3 regions of the Paenibacillus residui genome follow, and region 2 is predicted to be linked to each of the others. Evidence: riboswitches for the same ligand, from Rfam matches in the RefSeq annotation. Region 2 holds a riboswitch; each other region holds the start of a gene.
What was found. Region 2 has a riboswitch for thiamine pyrophosphate ahead of tenA (thiaminase II). Riboswitches for the same ligand answer to the same signal wherever they lie in the genome.

Region 1: it holds a riboswitch for thiamine pyrophosphate, as region 2 does, so the genes downstream of both, ACFQ03_RS22615 (ABC transporter ATP-binding protein) here and tenA (thiaminase II) in region 2, are expected to answer to the same signal.
Region 3: it holds a riboswitch for thiamine pyrophosphate, as region 2 does, so the genes downstream of both, ACFQ03_RS25090 (YkoF family thiamine/hydroxymethylpyrimidine-binding protein) here and tenA (thiaminase II) in region 2, are expected to answer to the same signal.

The regions. Positions count from the first base shown of each region.
Region 1 covers NZ_JBHTIU010000094.1:18,053-22,264, reverse strand. Annotated here, with positions in the region: gene ACFQ03_RS22625 (M42 family metallopeptidase) at 1-168, opposite strand, end outside; gene pdxK (pyridoxine/pyridoxal/pyridoxamine kinase) at 341-1,159, opposite strand; TPP riboswitch at 1,571-1,686, shown strand; gene ACFQ03_RS22615 (ABC transporter ATP-binding protein) at 1,844-2,644, shown strand; gene ACFQ03_RS22610 (Glu/Leu/Phe/Val family dehydrogenase) at 3,229-4,212, opposite strand, start outside.
Region 2 covers NZ_JBHTIU010000028.1:147,589-151,800, forward strand. Annotated here, with positions in the region: gene thiE (thiamine phosphate synthase) at 1-72, opposite strand, end outside; gene thiM (hydroxyethylthiazole kinase) at 73-843, opposite strand; gene thiD (bifunctional hydroxymethylpyrimidine kinase/phosphomethylpyrimidine kinase) at 840-1,646, opposite strand; gene tenA (thiaminase II) at 1,643-2,335, opposite strand; TPP riboswitch at 2,540-2,650, opposite strand; gene ACFQ03_RS09295 (carbohydrate ABC transporter permease) at 2,716-3,657, opposite strand; gene ACFQ03_RS09300 (carbohydrate ABC transporter permease) at 3,751-4,212, opposite strand, start outside.
Region 3 covers NZ_JBHTIU010000108.1:13,320-17,531, forward strand. Annotated here, with positions in the region: gene ACFQ03_RS25085 (extracellular solute-binding protein) at 10-1,647, shown strand; TPP riboswitch at 1,814-1,915, shown strand; gene ACFQ03_RS25090 (YkoF family thiamine/hydroxymethylpyrimidine-binding protein) at 2,003-2,605, shown strand; gene ACFQ03_RS25095 (ECF transporter S component) at 2,620-3,210, shown strand; gene ACFQ03_RS25100 (ABC transporter ATP-binding protein) at 3,194-4,212, shown strand, end outside.

The DNA of each region.
Region 1 (4,212 bases), on a different contig from region 2:
CCCTTTCTTAACGGCGATCAAGCTGCCCAGCCGATCTACAGTCACTTCATCGGAGTAGGGCTCTATGTACTTCTTCATAACCGCACGGGGCTCGTCCTCGTTGCCGGGCACTCCATTCGCATCGGTTAAATCTTTGAGCATCTGTAAAGTAGTATCCAATTCAGCCATCTTTTTCTTCCTCCTTTGATATGGAACGAAGTTAAGTGTTTTCATCTAAACTTTATCACATTATTTGGAAATCAGAAACCATCAAGAAGGATGAGGTGATACTAATTTTCCGTTTTTGAAGCTAAAGCAGAGCCCGCTTCCTTTAACAGGCCGCGGGCTTCATATGACTGTATTAAATGCTGCCGCCCTCGTAATTGCGGTAAGCGCCATGGTTCGTGGGGCCGACATAGCTGTTCAGGGCGAAGGAATGGCGAATGGCCGCCGTAATGAACTTCTTGGCCGTGTGAATGGCTTCCCGGACGCTCTTGCCCTTGGCCAATTCAGCAGTAATGGCGGATGAGTAGGTACAGCCTGCGCCATGGGTATAGGTGGTGCTGATCTTCTCCGATTCCAGAATCTCGAAGGTCTCCCCATCGTACAGCAGATCGATCGCACGGGTTTCGCTGACGAGCTTGCCGCCGCCTTTGATCAGGACGTATTTGGCTCCGAGCGAATGAATCTTCACCGCTGCTTCTTTCATCTGCTCCACCGATTTGATCGGGCCGTAGCCGCTTAGTTGGGAAGCCTCGAACAGGTTCGGCGTCACGACCAGCGCTTTCGGAACGAGCACGTCACGCAGGCTGTTGTTCGTCTCCGGATGAAGAGCCTCATCCGCCCCCTTGCAGACCATAACCGGGTCCACGACGACGTTGGTCAACTGATATTTCTCGATTTTGCTGGCCGCCATCTCGATAATCTCGATGGAGCCGAGCATACCGGTTTTGGCAGCGTCTACTCCGATTCCGCAAATGATCGTTTCCAATTGGGCTTCCAGAACATCGGCGGAAATCGGGAAGACGTTATGAAACCAATTATTATGCGGATCTTGTGCGACTATGGTAGTTAGAGCGGTCATGCCATAGACTCCGAGCTCCTGGAAAGTCTTGAGGTCGGCTTGTATTCCGGCGCCTCCGCTGCTGTCGGAACCTGCAATGGTTAGTGCTTTTTTCATAATCTTCGCAAAGATACACGTGATACGAGTATTAGAGAGGGAATGATCCGAATCTCTTCTCCCGGGAAGTCACGTCTCCTTGCTTCCTCCTTTTTGTAACAGGGTATAATCGTGCCGCAAGGCGGCTTACAAAACAAAATGGACTACCCCAATATATTACTATGATTTCGCCAATCGATAAACCTATTCCGAGAAAAAAAGAGCTACTTGTTCAGCATCATGGAGAAAAGGGGCGCTAATGGACAATTCCGGCACCAGGGTCTATAATGTCATCAGAGTGAATGAGCTTGGGCGAAGCAGAATCTCAAGGAATCCATCCGGTTAAGTACCGCTTGAGTTTCGGGGCTGCGCCAACAAAGGCAGCGGCTTAAGCTCGTCAGACACTATCGGAAAAATTATAAATAACATGATATTAGATGCCAGGGGTGCTGGAATCCGGCCGGCTGAGATTGTATCCCTTAAAGATACTGACCCTTTCAGAACCTGATCTGGGTAATGCCAGCGTAGGAAAGCAGCAGATTCGCTTTTTGTTTTGGCATGCGCGCTCCCGGTGAAGGGGGCTTTTTTTAAATTACAGGTATAAGTTTTGAATTCTTATTCAGTTCTACAAGGACGGCGACTGCCGTTTATCCTTGAGGGGTTGGCTGAAGGGATTCTTGAGAGGTTCTGCATATTTTGAACGGAATGGAGGACAAGGCATTGGAAAATCAACTGGAGCTGCACCATATTACTCAAATTTTCAACACGAAAGGAAAACCCGCTCCGGTGCTGGACGAGGTCTCTTTAACCGTGCGCAAGGGGGAGTTCGTCTCCATTATAGGGCCCTCCGGCTGTGGAAAAAGCACCCTGTTTCACATCATCGGCGGCCTGATCCGGCCTACGGGGGGACGGGTGAACATGGAAGGGAAAGATGTAACCGGGCAGCAAGGACATATAAGCTATATGCCTCAGCAGCCTGCGCTGTTCCCTTGGCGGACGATCGAGGACAATGTCATTCTCGCCAGAGAGGTTGCCGGCTTGCCCAAACGGGAGGCTCTGGAAGAAGCGAGAGTCTGGCTCTCCAGAGTCGGATTAGGCGGCTACGAGAAAGCTTATCCCCATGTATTGTCCGGGGGGATGCAGCAGCGTGTGGCTTTCCTCCGGGCCCTGCTCAGTCCGCAGGAGCTGATCTGTCTGGATGAACCGTTCAGCGCGTTGGATGCATTAACGAGAACGGAAATGCAGAGCTGGCTGTTGGATATTTGGGAGGTCCATCAACGGTCGGTGCTGTTCATAACACATAATATAGAAGAAGCGCTGCTGCTGTCGGACACCGTCTACCTCTTTTCCAGCAGGCCCGCCAAGGTGCTTAGGAAAATAGACGTTCCTTTCTCCCGCCCACGGCAGGAGTCCCTGCTAACGGACCCTGATTTTATCCGCTTAAGACAAGATATTTACCAACAAATGAAGGAGGAGCAGGGGAAGATGCGCCAGGCGATCCGTTAGGGGCTTGGGGGGCTGCCTTTGAATCCGCTGGTTTCAAAATGTAAGATAGTATAAGTTTTGCATGGAAATTAGTTCCAGGTGCATAGGCGTCTAACTACCTTGAAAATCCACCCATTTTCACAATCTGATGGTGCCGCGGTCAGCGGCATGGGGGGCTAAATGGATTTTATACAGCTAATTTGCTTCCTTTTCCGCTGCAAACGGCAACTAACTGGAAATCCTACAGGTAGTTTGGGCAAAATGGGCGATATCTGCAAAAAACTTGATTTTAAATGTAGTTTTTCCAGCTAGTTCAGTCACTTTGCGCCGCCGCCTTGAATCTAACTGTACAAAATCCAGTTAGAACCCATAACCGCAACTATGGAGTACCATCATCCACATCCGATAAACAGGAAACGGGGTTGTCACCATAAGTCGATCTATAATTTTTCAAGCCCCACCTAGAGTTTGGCTGCAAAAAAAGGACCCCGTCCCCACTCAGAGTGGGATTTGAGGTCCTTTTTGCTTCATTTTTGGATGTTCCCGTTTTATGCGAACGCTTTTGGGACAGCCCCGTTTATATATAGTTGGCGAATATTTCGGGATTATACCCAGCCTCTGGCTTCCATAGCTTCTTTGATGCGGAGCAAGGAAATCATGAAGGCTCCCGTACGTAAGTCGGTATTATACTCCTTGGCCAAATTACGCACTGCGTGATAGGAGTGAACCATTTTCTCCTGAAGCTTGCTGTTGACTTCTTCTTCCGTCCAGTAATGATTCATCAGGTTCTGAACCCATTCGAAGTAGGAAACTGTAACTCCTCCGGCGTTGGCCAGAATGTCCGGTATGACGATGATTCCTTTTTCGTTCAGAATTCTGTCCGCGCCCGGGGTCGTCGGACCGTTAGCGGCTTCTGCGATAATTTTCGCACGGATTCGGTCGGCATTGGCCGTTGTAATTACATTTTCCAAAGCCGCAGGAATAAGAATATCTACATCCAGAGCAAGCAAATCTTCATTAGAGATATGGTACTCGGCACCATAGTCGAGAAGAGAAGCCGTATCCTTCAGCCGTTCAGCCTCTTTCAGATCCAGTCCTTCAGGATTGTAAATTCCGCCCTTGGAGTCACTTACGGCAACAATTTTGCAGCCCATCTCGGTCAGCAGGTCGGCGGCAATCCGTCCGGCGTTTCCGAAGCCTTGAATGGCGACCGTTGTCTGTTCCGGAGTCCGGCCCAGCTCTTTAAGAGCTTCGATAATTGTGTAGACACAGCCTCTGGCGGTAGCTTCATTCCGTCCTTTGGACCCTCCAATGATGAGAGGCTTGCCGGTAATCACTCCGGGAGAGTTGTAGCCCTTGATCCGGCTGTAAGTATCCATCATCCAGCCCATAATTTGTGGGGTAGTATACACGTCCGGTGCAGGAATATCTTTCTCCGGTCCAACAATATCCGCAATAGCTTCCATAAAGCCTCGGCTAACTCTCTCCAGCTCGCCTTTGCTTAATTCATGGGGATCGCAGATAACTCCGCCTTTGCCGCCGCCGTATGGAAGCCCGACCACTCCACATTTGAAAGACATCCACATGGA
Region 2 (4,212 bases):
CTCGGGGCTTCGTGTGCAATCCTGGCTCCCCATAATAAAATATTTGCGAAGCTGCGCACGTTGAATTCTCATTTATTTCCCCTCCAAATCTTTAATGTCGTAGGACAGAGCGTCAAGAAAAGCGGGCAGGAACGTACCGGGACCGCGTACTTCGGGACGGGCTGCCGCATACTCCGCCGCCAGCCCGTAGAAGGATACGGCCGTATAGGCTTGCTCCAGGGCATCGGCATCGGTCGTCAGGCAGGCGGCCAGAATCGAGCCTAGCAAACAGCCGCCGCCCGTTATTTTGGTCAACAGCGGATGGCCGGTTTCATTAACGAGCAGCTTGTCCTCACTCGCGATATAATCGGTTTCCCCCGTAACGACCGCTATCGTGCTGTAACGCTTCGCCACTTCCCCGGCCACTGCCGCCGCATCGCCGCCGCCTATGGAATCGACGCCGCGGGTTTCCCACGGAATATCGGCCAGATAAGCCATTTCCCCGGCATTGCCCTTGACCGCGGCCAGCTTCACCTCCTGCAGTATCTCCCGCCCCGCTTCTTTAGTGAAGGCCGAGCAAGCAATCGCCACCGGATCAAGGACGACGGGGATCCCTTTTTGATTCGCGGCTTTACCTGCTTTGACCAATGCCGGCACTTCATCGCGAGAGAGTGTGCCTAAATTGATCAGAACCCCGTCGGATGCCGCTGCCAGCGGTTCCGCCACTTCTATATATTTGGCCATGGCGGGCGTACCGCCGAAAGCGAGCAGCCCGTTGGCGCTGAAATTCATGACCACCTGATTGGTCAGGTGATAGATAAACGGCACTTGTCGGCGAACTTGATCGATAATCGACTGATTCATGCTTGGCTGCCTCCGATCCGCGGCGCCCAATGATTCGTCGGGCCATTGCCTTTCCCAAGCGGCAAGGAATGGCGGATGGCCGCGGTAATATAGTCTTTGGCCTTACGTGCGGCCTCATATAAAGGAAGCCCCTGCGCCAAATAGGCGGTAATCGCGGCCGATAACGTACAACCGGTACCGTGCGTGTTGGTCGTCTCGATTCTATCCGCAGACAGAGCGTACAGCTTTTCCCCGTCGTATAGAATATCTACAGCTTCTCCGCGTAAATGTCCGCCTTTGACAAGCGCGGCTCCGGCCCCGTACAGGTTAACGAGCGCTACGGCCGCTTCCTCCATATCCGCTGTCGTTGTAATCGTACCGCCGGTCAAGCTCTCCGCCTCCGGTATATTCGGAGTGACGATGCTGGCGAGCGGCAGGAGCCTGTCCCTCAAGAAGGCGCGCGCATCCGGATCAATGAGCGCATCCCCGCTTGTCGCTATCATGACGGGGTCCAGCACATAAGGGGCTTTAATTTCCGGAATCTTCCTTGTCAACAATTCCATCATGTCCAAGCTGGCAATCATGCCTGTTTTAAAAGCGTGAACCGGTATATCCTCTGTAACGGAATCCAGTTGACGACCGATGAAAGCCGTCGAATGATGGACGACATCCTGGACTCCGGTCGTATTCTGCGCGAGAACGGAAGTAATGACGGACATTCCGTACACCTGCAGTTCTTGAAATGTTTTCAGATCGGCCTGGATACCGGCGCCGCCCGTCGGGTCCGTTCCGGCAATGGTGAGAGCACAAGGAACACGCTTCATGGCGCAGTCACTCCAATGTTTCCGGCGGGCCATGTTTCGCAAGTCAGGGACATTTCCCAGAAGCAGAGCTCGAGCTGGCAGCTTTTTCGAAAGGCGTCGCGCATCCGGTTTTTCTCGGCTTCCGAGGCTTCTTCGGCACAAGCATCGAGCCGCTTGCACAAGGTTTCGGTGAGTGCTTCTATTCCCGAGTCGGCATAGAAAGTAATCCAGCGATAAAAAGGATGGTTCGCTTGAGGCTTATATTTCTCCATGAGCACCTTGCCGATTTCCAAATAGGTCCATGGGCACGGCAAGAGAGCGGCGTAGATTTCCCCGAGTGAACCGGTATAGGCATGATACATCATATGCTTCACATAATGATCCGCAGTTGGCGGGAGTGGATGACCCTGCAATTCCTTATAGGAAACGCCGATATAGTCGCACAAATTCATATGCGGGCCGGTTTCCGAGTGTAAGGTAAAGCCTACCTGTTCATGGAAAAAGGCAATATCGCTGCGAGTATCCGACTTGGACATGGCAATCGCATAGATTTTCATAAATGCGTTCAAATATTCAAAATCGGCTTTTACATAATGCATGACCGCTTCTTTGGCAATATCTCCGCGGCCGATCCCTTCTACAAACGGATGATGGAAAATCATTTCGAACAAATCCTGGTTGGTTTCCCGTAATTGTTGAGTAAAAGTCATTGGAACCGCCTCCTTGAATGTTGAAAATCAATAGAATTGCATAGAATCGCTTGCAAGTTCAGCCGAATGGGCTGCAAATTGGCTGGATGGAGAAGGAACCTCCTTTCTTCATGGGGGGGAGAGGGAATCGGATAAATAAAAAAGAACCGATTCATGGCATTCATGAACCCGGTTCTTGGTCTGCGGAAATAATAGGGTATACAAATACCCTAGTGACTACTTCCCTCCGCTGGTACTAACCAGATCAGGTTCATAAGAGTTGGAAGCTATCTGCGTTCCTCTCAGCCCGAATATAGGGCACCCCTAGTAGTTTGAATAATGTATTAAATTGCAAGCAAATTTATATTAACATATCTGGAATAGACTGTCATCCAACATTTTCATCCTACAATTCCGGAGCGTTCGATACTCTTCATAAAGTAACGCTGAATTTCGAGATAGAGAATCAGGATTGGAAGGATGACAAGGACACATCCGGCCATCGTTGTCGCCTGGCCCACATTGGCGCTGGCCGTCCCTCCCGACATCGAGTTCAGCGACTGCCCGAGGAAGGGCAGCATCATCGGCAGAGTAAATTTATCACGGTCGACCAGGAAGATGGCCGGCTCGAAGAAATCGTTCCAGTGCCAGACCACTGAAAGGATCGCCGATACGAGTAAAGGCGGGATGGAAACCGGCAGCACGATACGGACGAAGGTTCGCAGCGATCCGCAGCCGTCCACCCGGGCCGCATCCTCCAGCTCATGGGGCAAGCCGCGGAAAAACTGGCGGAAGATGAAGATAAACAAGGCCCCGCGCAGTCCGTTAGCGAAGAAGCTCGGCACAACCATGGGCAGAATCGTATTGATCCAGTTCAATTCCTTGTATTGAATAAACATCGGCACGATGATCGTTTGCGGAGGCACTATCATGGTAAACATAGCGAGCGCGAACAACAGCTCCCTGCCCGGGAAGCGGAAGCGGGCGAAGCCGTAGCCGACTACCGCGCAGGACAGCATCTGGCCGGTCACGGTGAGCAGCGTCAGGACGACCGTGTTTTTCAGATAGGGCAAATAATTAAGAGCCGCGTAGGCGTCGAAATATCCCTTCACACTGAACTGCTTCGGAATCCAGTATACCGTCGGATCGACCAGATCGCCCGGGGATTTGAACGAGGTCGAGATCATGAAGAGAAACGGATACAGGAACACGAACGACAGCCCGATCAGAAAGAGATAGATGAACAGCCGGTAGATGCGATATGCGATTTTCCACCTGCGAATCCCTTCCGCGGCCAAAGCCATTCTTGCCCCGATACTCGGGCGGGTACGAACAGTCTGCATCGTTAAACCTCCTCCTTATGCTTCCGCATGTAGCCGCATAGACTGGGATGGCTTCCGACATGCCGTTGAAGCAAGCGCGCCGCCCACTCTGTGTTACCTGTCCCCTGCGTAAAATACGCTCTTGCGGGTCAAGGTGAAGATCAGCACAATCAGCAGAAATACGAACACGAAATAAATCCAGCCGAGCGCCGCGGCATAACCGAACTCAATATCGGTGAACGCCACCTTCTGGATATAGCGCATAACGTTATTGCGCATGTCCGTGAACGAGTCCACCAGCGTGAAAATTCCGTTGAGAAGCAGCAGCGGGGTCATGAGCGGAAACGTAATTTTCCAGAACATTTCCCAAGGAGTGGCGCCGTCGCATTTCGCCGATTCATACAGCGAATCCGAAATTCCCTGCAGTCCGGCCAGAAAGAGCAGAATCTGGATTCCCGTCTTCCAGAAAATGATCGTCAGTCTGCCCATGATGTCGGACAGCGTCTTGACCAAATCATTCGGCAGGTACATAGCGATGGCTTCGGGCACCGCAAGCCCGTTGGCAACGCCTTCGCG
Region 3 (4,212 bases), on a different contig from region 2:
GGAAGTCCAATGCGCATTAAACCAATAGCAGGAGGATCTTTATCCATTATTATGGGGGCTATGCTTGTGCTTACCGGGTGCGGCAAGTCGGAACCGGCACCGGCGGCCAACCCGTCACCGGATGCCTCTGCATCCACACAGCCTTCGGAGGCACCCAAGACGGATGATATGGGGAAAAAGTATGATATTGAGTTTTTTGTCCCAACCGGTACGGGAGGGTCGCTTCCAAGTGAAGATAAAGATTTCGTCAAGAAAACGATCGATGAGAAATTTAATGTCAATCTGAAAATCACCCATATGGCGGCCGGACCGGACTCGACCAATAAAGTCAATGTAAGGTTCGCCTCCAATACTCCGCCGGATTTGGCAGTCGTCGGCGGGAGGGATTCCCAAACCTACGCCAAAGACGGTCTGGTGGCCGATCTGCGCCCATTCATGACTAAAGAGGCGATGCCCAATTACTATAAATGGATTAGCGATAACGAATTCAAAGGCTATTATACGATTGAAGGGGTAGACGACGGCCTGCGGGCGCCGACTCCATTTGATCTTACAGCGTACAGCGCTTGGTATATTCGTAAGGATTGGCTGGATAAATTAGGCCTTCCGGTGCCGACCAATTATGAAGAAATGCTGGAAGCGATGCGGCAATTTACTTTTAACGATCCCGACGGGAACGGCAAAAATGACACCTACGGCTTCACCACTTCCGGCAATGGGGCCAATGTCGGATTCGATTGGCCTCATTGGGTCAAGAACGGCTTCTACGCCTCCATGTATATTGACGAAGGAAAGCTGGTGGACGCCGGTTCCCACCCGGATACGGTCAAGGTACTGCAGGAAATCAAAGATACTATTGCGGAAGGTATTGTCGATCCCAACTGGTTCTTGAATAAGGGGTCGGAGCATCTCAATAAGATCATCGAAGGCAAGGCGGGAATCGTTAAAGCCGGTGGCCGCGATTTTGCGCTGGAGAGTGTGGAGACGAGCGCGGTGAGCCGGGCAAGACAAATCAATCCGGAAGCGGATATCGTTCCGTTCAATCCTTTCCCTGATGCCAAAGGGATCAAGACGGATCCGCAAGGCTCCTTCGGCTTTGTTGTTCCCAAGCAGCTGGCCGAGCAAGAACCGGATAAGGTGAAAAGAATGATGGCCATCCTGGATTATCTGGCCAGTCCGGAAGGTTTCCTGCTGACGCATTACGGCCTGGAGAACGAGTCCTATACGAGAGAAGGCAACAAGGTCACGTTAAAACCGGACGTCATCCAAAAAATCAACGAAGAGAACGGTAAATTCCTGCAAATTTACGATTTCTTCACCCGGGTTTCCGATACTAGTCCAATCGGACTGGAAATCATCAATCCGAAAGAAACGGAACGGGACCGCGCTATCGTGGAAGAATTGCTCAGCTATAAATCGGTTCCTTACACTGGAGGACCTTATGTGACACCGCCGGCCGGCATCAATATTGCCGATTACCGGAAGGAAATGAACTCGACTCATGCGAAAATCGTCTTCGGCGATCTGCCGGCCGACAAGTGGCCCGAGTATTTGGAGGAGCTGATGACCAAGCATAAGGGAAGAGAAATTTTCGAAAACTACACGAAACAAATTCGCGAAGGCGGCGGGTTTGACGCTGTGAAATAACCCGAATAACGTTTTTATGAGTTCTCAGCATCGGGCTAAATGAGCATTCCCCTGCAATAGCGGGGGAATGCTGCGTTTCACCGAAATAGGCCCGATGGGCCAATTGACAAACCGGAAGCACTCCACTACGATAAGACTCAAGCAATGAAAAAACTGCATATTCATTCAAATGCACTAGGGGTGCCGTAATCGGCTGAGACGGACGCTGTCCGATCCCTTTGGACCCGATCTAGGTAATGCTAGCGTGGGGAAGTGTAGCTGCACAACGTTATTTTAGCCTTGTGTTTAAACTGCATCTTGCCCGGGTGCAGTTTTTTTATTTGCTCAAAACCATTTACATGGAGGGTGTTCGCAAATGGAACAGACAGGTTGTGGAGCCAGTCGGATCGTCGGCTGCCGGTTCTCTCTTTATCCCATGTCGGACCGGTTCGTAGAAATCATTATGGGCGTGTTGGAGAAGGTGGATCGATCTAAAGTATGGATGAGCACGGATGATATCAGCACTTGTATTCGGGGGAAGGCCGAGCATGTCTTCGATGTGGCCAAGGCGGTTTACATTCAGGCTGCTGTCTCCGGGTTGCATGTCGTATGGAACGGGACTTTCTCTATAGGCTGTCCGGGCGATAGTGAAGGAGACGTCTATTTGTCCGAGGATGAGGAGAGGATGAATGAGGCCGGTTTGCGGCAGCATTCGATCGAGACGGCTTGCCAGTTCGCCCTGTATCCTCTCGGGAACCAAGGCTATATGAAAATTATTTATGACCAAATCGAACGGGCCAAAGCGCGGGGAACCTTCAGCGGCGGCGTTCACTATGCGAGCCGATTGGACGGGGATGCCCATGAAGTGTTTGCCTCTTTGGAAGAATCGTTCGTGAATGCGAGCAAGCTCGCTTCCCATGTGACCATGACGGCCGTGCTTTCTGCGAACAGCCCTTCCAGGAAGCCGGACAGAGTGTAGAGGGGGCTGCCGTAATGAAGCGTTGGAAGCTTCGCGAGGTGGTAGTGCTTGCCGCGTTATCGGTCGTTTTTGCCGTAGTCTATCTGGCTTTCCTACAATTCGGCAATGTCTTGGTCGGCCTGATGGGCCCGATTGGCTACGAGTTTATCTTCGGCATCTGGTTCATTGTATCCATCATCGCCGCTTACATTATCCGCAAACCGGGGGCGGCTTTCGTGTCCGAGACGATTACCGCAGCCATCGAGCTGCTGATGGGCAATGTGGCCGGCCCCAGACTGCTGCTGTCGGGGATGATTCAGGGGCTCGGGGCGGAGGCTGTATTTGCCGCTACCGGCTGGCAGCGCTATTCGACCTGGGTGCTGGTCTGCGCGGGAATGGGCTCGGCGGTGTTCAGCTTCGTGTGGGGCTTCTTCGTCTCGGGCTATGCGGCTCTTCACCCGGGATACGTCACGGCCATGTTCATTCTTCGCCTCATCAGCGGGGCTGTTCTGGCCGGCCTGTTGGGCAAAGGGGTGGCGGACGGCCTTGCCAAGACCGGGGTGCTGAGAGGCTTTGCCATTGCCAAATCCGCAAGAAAGAGAGAGCATCATGACATTGCAGGTTAACTCCCGTCTGCTGGAGGTGCGCCGGTGGACGTTTGCTTACGATGAAGAGTCGGCTCCGGTCATCGATAACGTCAGCTTCGAAGTAGCGGAGAACGATGCGGTTCTTCTGCTGGGGCCGAGCGGATCGGGCAAGAGCACGCTCGCTTACTGTATAAACGGCCTGTATCCGGAGGCGGTGGATGGTCATTCTGACGGAACAATTCTGCTGCAGGGCCAAGAAATAAGCTCTTACAGCCGGTCGGATATTAGCCGCCGCATCGGAATGGTCTTCCAGGATCCGGAGAGTCAGTTCTGTATGGTGACTGTCGAGGATGAGGTGGCCTTCGGCCTGGAAAACCTGGCGGTTCCTCCGGAGGAGATGGACGCGCGAATCGACCGGGCACTGAATTGGACAGGGCTTGCGGAATGCAGAAGGTCCAAGCTCCATCAGCTCTCCGGCGGAATGAAGCAGAAGCTGGCCCTGGCATGCGTTCTGGCTATGGAGCCCGGCGTCCTCATTCTGGATGAGCCGACGGCCAATCTGGATCCGCTGTCGACCCGGGAATTCGTCTGCATGATAGACCGTTTGCGGAAGAGAAGCTCATTGACGCTCGTAATTATCGAGCATAAGCTGGATGACTGGATGACGGTCGCCAATCGGGCTGTGGCGATGGATCGCCGGGGGAAGCTGGTGTACCAGGGAGGATTGAGAGACTTCTTCCGTAATCACGAAGAATGGAGTCGGGAGGAAGGGATATGGTGGCCGACGGCCTACAGGATGGGGAAGGATTGGCGGGCCCAAGGCATCTATGCCGGCAGTCATGATCCGCTGACGGAGCGGGAGCTGCTGGCGGGAATTCAGGAGCCCTACCGGGGATGGGCGGAATTGGCGGCTGCGCTTCGCTGTCCGGATGCCGGGGTGGAGGGGGACCCGGCAGCCAGCGGGGCCGTACCGCCCCGATGTGGGCAGGAGCAAGCTCTTGCTGTGAAGTCCCCTCTTATGACGCTAAATCAATTTTCCTA